DNA from 2 places in the Streptomyces sp. NPDC093071 genome. Region 2 is predicted to be linked to the other one. Evidence: riboswitches for the same ligand, from Rfam matches in the RefSeq annotation. Region 2 holds a riboswitch; the other holds the start of a gene.
What was found. Region 2 has a riboswitch for glycine ahead of gcvP (aminomethyl-transferring glycine dehydrogenase). Riboswitches for the same ligand answer to the same signal wherever they lie in the genome.

Region 1: it holds a riboswitch for glycine, as region 2 does, so the genes downstream of both, gcvT (glycine cleavage system aminomethyltransferase GcvT) here and gcvP (aminomethyl-transferring glycine dehydrogenase) in region 2, are expected to answer to the same signal.

Annotation. Positions count from the first base shown of each region.
Region 1 is NZ_JBIVPH010000012.1:49,409-52,807, forward strand. Features, by position in the region: gene ACIQD7_RS30575 (enhanced serine sensitivity protein SseB) at 1-461, opposite strand, end outside; gene ACIQD7_RS30580 (AAA family ATPase) at 595-1,257, opposite strand; glycine riboswitch at 1,409-1,522, shown strand; gene gcvT (glycine cleavage system aminomethyltransferase GcvT) at 1,691-2,815, shown strand; gene gcvH (glycine cleavage system protein GcvH) at 2,893-3,273, shown strand; gene glyA (serine hydroxymethyltransferase) at 3,306-3,399, shown strand, end outside.
Region 2 is NZ_JBIVPH010000002.1:1,263,849-1,267,247, forward strand. Features, by position in the region: gene gcvP (aminomethyl-transferring glycine dehydrogenase) at 1-1,493, opposite strand, end outside; glycine riboswitch at 1,672-1,771, opposite strand; gene ACIQD7_RS11245 (PRC-barrel domain-containing protein) at 1,884-2,261, shown strand; gene ACIQD7_RS11250 (DNA polymerase IV) at 2,354-3,399, opposite strand, start outside.

The sequences.
Region 1 (3,399 bases), on a different contig from region 2:
GCGAGGAAGTCGACGGGGTCGTCCTGCCAGTCGGGCTCGAAGAGCCGGACGCGGCCGCCGGACGCGGGCCCGTCGAGCGGGGTCCGGCCGGCCCGGCAGAGCTCGGCGACGGCGGGCGGGGGCAGCGGGACGCCGACGGTGCCGCCGGGGTTCACGGCGATGCCGAGCTGCGGGGGCAGGCCGCGGGCGAAGTCGCGGGCGGGGGCGACGGCGAAGGACATGTGGTCGCCGGCGCAGGCCCGGAGCTGCTGCTCGGAGCTGAAGACGGGAACGTAGGCCGCGCCGTCGATCTCCAGGGTGGCGAGGTCCAGGTCGGGGCTGTCGGGGCCGCCGCCGTTGGGCAGGGGGACCCAGACGGGGCTGCGGCCCAGCACCTCCAGGAGGCGGCCTCCCGCCCCGGGGTCGCCGAGCGAGGCGGCGAGCACCTCTTCGAGCTCGTTGCCCGGCCACGTCACGTCCACGGTCCCGTTCCCCTTCTCCGCACGGCCTGCCGTACCCGGCCGCCCGGCAGCACCCTAACGCCGCCCCGGCACCGCCGTGGCCAGAAGAGAAGGGTACGAGCGGCCCGGAGGGGCCGTGCCGGAGGGCCGTGGGTCAGGCGGCCTCCCCGAAGGAGATCGTCCGGAGGGCGTCGGCGGCGTCCCGGTCGAGCAGGGTCGCCGAGGCGCAGCCGTGCGGGAGCCGGCCGGTCTCGACGGCCCGCAGCAGCCGGCCGACGGCACGCCGGTGGCGGGCGAAGGCGTACGCGGAGACGCCCCGGCCCCGGGCGTCCTGCCCGGCCCTGGCGGTGTCCGGGGTGACGTCGAGGAGGACCAGGTGCAGGTCGCTCCCCCGGCGGCGGGCCTCGCGGGCGAGCCAGCCGCGCACCCAGGACTGGGTGCCGCAGTCGTGCACGATCACGCTCGCGCCGGAGCGCAGGGCGCGGCGCAGCCCGGCGTAGTGCGCGATCCGGACCAGGGGGCGGTAGACCGCGTACGGCAGGAGGCCGGGCATCCGGGCCTCCCAGCGCTCCCGGGCGTCCTGGGAGTCGACGCCCCGGCCCCCGGCGGTCCGTCGCATGAGGGTGGACTTGCCGCTGCCGGGCAGTCCGGAGACGACCACGAGGTCTCCGGCCGCGAAGACGAGGGCGCGGGGGCCCCGGTCTCCGCGCTCGCGCAGGTCCCGCAGGAGCCGGCCCCGTCCCCGGGTCCGGGCGCGGGCCCGTGGGGACGGTATGCCGGTACTCGTCGCATACGCACCGGTGTGCTGGAACGTCATCGCTTCTCCCCCTGCCGGGCCTCAGGAGACCCTTCCCAAGAAGTGTAAAGAAACGGTAATGGGGCACAAGCGATTTGCCGCGCCGACACCGCGTGCAATGATGTGCCCGCCAGGCGCGCACAGTCGCCTGTACAACCGCATACCGGCCGTTCGAATCCGCGCGGGAGAGTTCCGGAGCACTGTGGCTCGTCCACGGAGTGCGTCCGGGCGCCGAAGGAGCAAGACCCTCCCTTGAATCTCTCAGGCCCCGTACCGCGTGGATGAGGCAGATCTGAAAAGCGGGACACCGTGGTGTCCCCACCCAAGGTGCAAGCCGGGATCTCGGTGACGAGATGCCCCCGGTGAACCTCTCAGGTTCCATGACAGATGGGGAGGACGTCCTCGCCCGTCATGTCTTCGTCACCGAACGCCCTTGGGACCCGGGAGCCACCCCATGACCTCTGCCCCCCGCCTCACCGCCCTCGATGCCCTGCATCGTTCGCTGGGCGCGACCATGACCGACTTCGCGGGCTGGGACATGCCGCTGCGGTACGGCAGCGAGCGCGACGAGCACAACGCCGTCCGCACCCGGGCCGGCCTCTTCGACCTCTCCCACATGGGCGAGATCACCGTCACCGGCCCGCAGGCCGTCGAGCTGCTCGACTTCGCCCTGGTCGGCAACATCTCCACGGTGGGCACCGGCCGCGCCCGGTACACCATGATCTGTCGCGAGGACGGCGGCATCCTGGACGACCTGATCGTCTACCGCCTCGGTGACACGGAGTACATGGTCGTCGCCAACGCCTCCAACGCCCAGACCGTCCTGGACACCCTCACCGAGCGCGCGGCCGGCTTCGACGCCGAGGTCCGCGACGACCGCGACGCGTACGCCCTGATCGCGGTCCAGGGCCCGGAGTCCCCCGGCATCCTGAAGGCGGTCACCGACGCCGACCTGGACGGCCTGAAGTACTACGCCGGCCTGCCGGGCACGGTCGCGGGCGTGCCCGCGCTGATCGCCCGCACCGGCTACACCGGCGAGGACGGCTTCGAGCTCTTCCTGAAGCCGGAGCACGCCGAGGGCGTGTGGAAGGCGCTGACCGCGGCGGGCGAGGGCGTCGGCCTGATCCCCTGCGGCCTGTCCTGCCGCGACACGCTCCGCCTGGAGGCGGGGATGCCGCTGTACGGCCACGAGCTGACCACCTCCCTCACCCCCTTCGACGCCGGTCTCGGCCGGGTCGTGAAGTTCGAGAAGACGACCAACGAGGGCCGTTTCGTCGGCCGCGAGGCCCTGGAGAAGGCCGCCGAGCGCGCCGAGACCGCCCCGCCGCGCAAGCTGGTCGGCCTGATCGCCGAGGGCCGCCGGGTCCCGCGCGCCGGTTTCTCCGTCGTCAAGGACGGCGCCGTGATCGGCGAGGTCACCTCCGGGGCCCCGTCCCCGACCCTCGGAAAGCCGATCGCGATGGCCTACGTGGACGCGGCGCACGCGGAGCCCGGCACCCAGGGTGTAGGTGTGGACGTCCGGGGCACCCACGAGCCGTACGAGGTCGTGGCGCTGCCGTTCTACAAGCGCCAGAAGTGACGAAGTCGTCCCACCGCGCGTCTCACCCCGCAAGACCCACGTTCATCAGCACTCCCCCGATCCAGGAGAATCAGGTCATGAGCAACCCCCAGCAGCTGCGGTACACCAAGGAGCACGAGTGGCTGTCGGACGCCGAGGACGGCGTCGCGACCGTCGGCATCACGGAGTTCGCGGCCAACGCGCTCGGTGACGTCGTCTACGCCCAGCTCCCCGAGGTCGGCGACACCGTCACCGCGGGCGAGACCTGCGGCGAGCTGGAGTCGACGAAGTCCGTGAGCGACCTGTACTCCCCCGTGTCGGGTGAGGTCGTCGCCGCCAACCAGGACGTGGTGGACGACCCGTCCCTGGTGAACACGGCTCCGTTCGAGGGTGGCTGGCTGTTCAAGGTGCGCGTCGCGGGTGAGCCGGACGACCTGCTCACCGCCGACGAGTACGCCGCGTTCTCCGCCGGGAACTGAGACCGGGCCCGAGACCCCTTAGGGATCGATTCATGTCGCTTCTGAACACCCCCCTCCACGAGCTGGACCCCGACGTCGCCGCCGCCGTCGACGCCGAGCTCCGCCGTCAGCAGTCCACCCTCGAGA
Region 2 (3,399 bases):
TCCGCGAGACGGCGCAGGTAGCGCAGCATCGAGGTCTCGGAGCGGTGCGCGTGGAAGACCGGGTGGGTCAGGTACGCGTCGGAGCGCAGCAGACCGGCGGGCAGCGCGTCCTCGGTGGCGGCGTCCAGGGCCTCGACGTCGGCGGTGACGCCGAAGGCGCCCCAGACGGCGGCGAGCCGCTCGCGCGTCGTGGTCTCGTCGCAGGAGACCGACACGCGGTCGGCGTCGACGCGGTACAGGTTCACGCCGGCCTCGCGGGCGGCGGCCACGACCTCGTCAGCCTTGCCGGGCACGCGGGCGGTGAGGGTGTCGAAGAAGACATCCCCGGTCAGCTCGACGCCCCCGGCGCGCAGTCCGGCGGCGAGGATCGCGGCGTACCGGTGGGTGCGCCGGGCGATGCCCTTGAGGCCCTCGGGGCCGTGGTAGACGGCGTACATGCCGGCCATGACGGCGAGCAGCACCTGAGCGGTACAGATGTTGCTGGTGGCCTTCTCGCGGCGGATGTGCTGCTCGCGGGTCTGGAGGGCCAGGCGGTAGGCGCGGTTGCCGTCGGCGTCGACGGAGACGCCCACGAGGCGGCCGGGCAGGGAGCGGGCGTGCTTGTCCTGGACGGCCATGTAACCGGCGTGCGGGCCGCCGAAGCCCATGGGGACGCCGAAGCGCTGGGTGGTGCCGACGGCGATGTCGGCGCCGAGCTCGCCGGGCGAGGTGAGCAGGGTGAGCGCGAGCAGGTCGGCGGCGACGGTGACGATCGCGCCGAGCTCGTGGGCGGCGTCGATCAGCGGCTTGATGTCGCGGACGGCGCCGGAGGCACCGGGGTACTGCAGGAGCACGCCGAAGACGCCGCGCTCGGCGATCTCGGCCGGGATGCCCTCGCTCAGGTCGGCGACGACGACCTCGACGCCGGTCGGCTCGGCGCGGGTCTCGATGACGGCGATCGTCTGCGGCAGGGCGTCGGCGTCGATCAGGAAGACGCCCTTCTTGACCTTGCCGACGCGGCGGGACAGCGCCATGGCCTCGGCGGCGGCGGTGCCCTCGTCGAGCAGGGAGGCGCCGGAGGTGGGCAGGCCGGTCAGGTCGGCGACCATGGTCTGGAAGTTCAGCAGGGCCTCCAGGCGGCCCTGGGAGATCTCCGGCTGGTACGGCGTGTAGGCCGTGTACCAGGCGGGGTTCTCCATCACGTTGCGGAGGATCACCGGCGGGGTGAAGGTTCCGTAGTAGCCGAGGCCGATCATCGGCGCGAGGACCTGGTTGCGGTCGGCGAGCGTGCGCAGCTCGGCGAGCACCTCGGCCTCGGTGCGCGCGGCCGGCAGGCCCAGCGCCTCGGCGTTCTTGATCACGTCCGGCACCGCGGCGGCGGTGAGTTCGTCGAGCGAGCCGTAACCGACCTGGGCGAGCATCTTGGCCCGGGCCTCGGCGTCGGGCCCGATGTGCCGCTGCTCGAACGGGATGCCCTGCTCGAGCTCGGAGAGCGGAATGCGGTTGGCGGTCATGTACGGAGGCCTCCTGGTCGTCACGACCTGCGAGGGGCACCGCGGCGCGGGTGCCCGGACGGCCTCCCCCTCTGTCATCTCAACCTGAGAGTTTCACCGGCACGCCTCGCGGCACGCCGGCTTTCACCGTCGGTGAGAGCGAATGCCGTCGGACATCCGCTCTGCTTTCCAGAGTGACCTCGTCCGCGCGGTACAGGGGCCTGAGAGATTCCGGGGAGGATTTGCTCCTTCGGCGCCCACCGGAAGGTTTCTCCGGGGGACTCTCCCGCACGGGGTCGACAGCCACACCCAGCCTACCAGCGCGGTTGAGACTCCCTTCGCTCAAGTGGCCGACATCCCGGATGTGCCCTTTGGTAGGGGGTAGAGGAGTTGCGACCAATTGGAGGGACCGTGCAGACCGACATCGATCCGCGCAGCCTGATCGGCCGCAAGGCGTACGACCGGAACGGACACAAGATCGGGACCGTCGACGAGGTGTACCTCGACGACGCGACCGGCGTCCCGGAGTGGGCCGCGGTCCGCACGGGCCTGTTCAGCAGGGACGCCTTCGTCCCCCTGGAGCCGAGCGACCTGCTCGACGACGGCCTCTACATCCCGTTCGAACGCGCCCTCATCAAGGACGCCCCGGACTTCGGCGTGGGCCGCCACCTCTCCCCGGAGCAGGAACTCCAGCTCTACCGCCACTACAGCCTCGCCCTCCCCCCGCCACCCCACCCGAACACCCCGGACAAGGACTTCGGCCGCCTGGCGGGCCAGGAGGGCACCTGACCCGAAACCCCCGCCCGGTCGCGCCCCCACGGCCCGCAGCGGCCGACGGCGCGACACCCCACGGGAAGACCCGCCCCCCTGCCCACCCACCGTCACGGGTGGTGCGGGTGGGAACCCGGCCCGGCCGTCAGGCCGGGCACACCTCCACGATCCGCGGCGGGCGACGGCGCGGCACCGCCCCCGGGCAGACCCGCACCCTCACGGCCCGCAGCCGCCGACGGCGCGACACCACCCACGGGAAGGCCCGCCCCAGCCCCCCGCACCAGCGGCAACGCCTCCCCCGCCCCCAACTCCGGATCGTCCACGGCGAAGGTCCGCACCCGCCCCGGCGCCGACCCCGGTTCCTCGAACCGCACGGTGACCCGCCCGAGCCCGCTCCCCTGCACCCACCCGGCCCCGTACACCGCGTGCCGCACGTCGTGCCCGGGTGCCCAGGACCGCTCGGCGGGCCCGGCCGGCTCGGCCACCACGGCCTCCGGCGGAACGCCCTCGGCCTCGACGTCCTCCCCCACCCGAACCTCCGCCTCCTGGGCGAACAGATCCTCCTGCGTATAGTCCGCGAGCCCGCTCACCCCCACCCCCAGCAGCCGCACGCCCCCCGTCGTGTCCACCGAGTCGAGCAGCCGCCCCGCCGCCTCCCGCACGACCCCGAGCGCGTCCGTCGGCCCCCGCAGCGTCTCGGACCGGGTCAGCGTCGAGAAGTCGAACCTCCGCACCTTCAGGACGATCGTCCGCCCCGAGTGCCCCGACGCCCGCAGCCGCCCCACGCACCGCTCCGCGAGCCGCTCGACCTCGCTCCGGATCCGCACCCGGTCGTGCAGGTCCACGGCGAAGGTGTCCTCGACGGAGACGGATTTGGCGTCCCGCTCGGCCACCACGGGCCGGTCGTCGTACCCCTGGGCCATCCGGTACAGCGAGGCCCCGTGCGCCCGCCCCAGGAGCCGTACGAGCTCGTCCTCGCCCGCCTCCGCGAGGTCGGACACCGTCGTCATCCCGGCCCGCCGCAGGTGCTCCCCGGTCGCCGGTCCGACCCCGGGCAGGATCCGTACGGACTTCGGCCCGAGGAGCGCCCGCTCGGTGCCCGGCTCCATCAGGACGAGCCCGTCCGGCTTCGCCTCCTCGGAGGCGATCTTCGCGA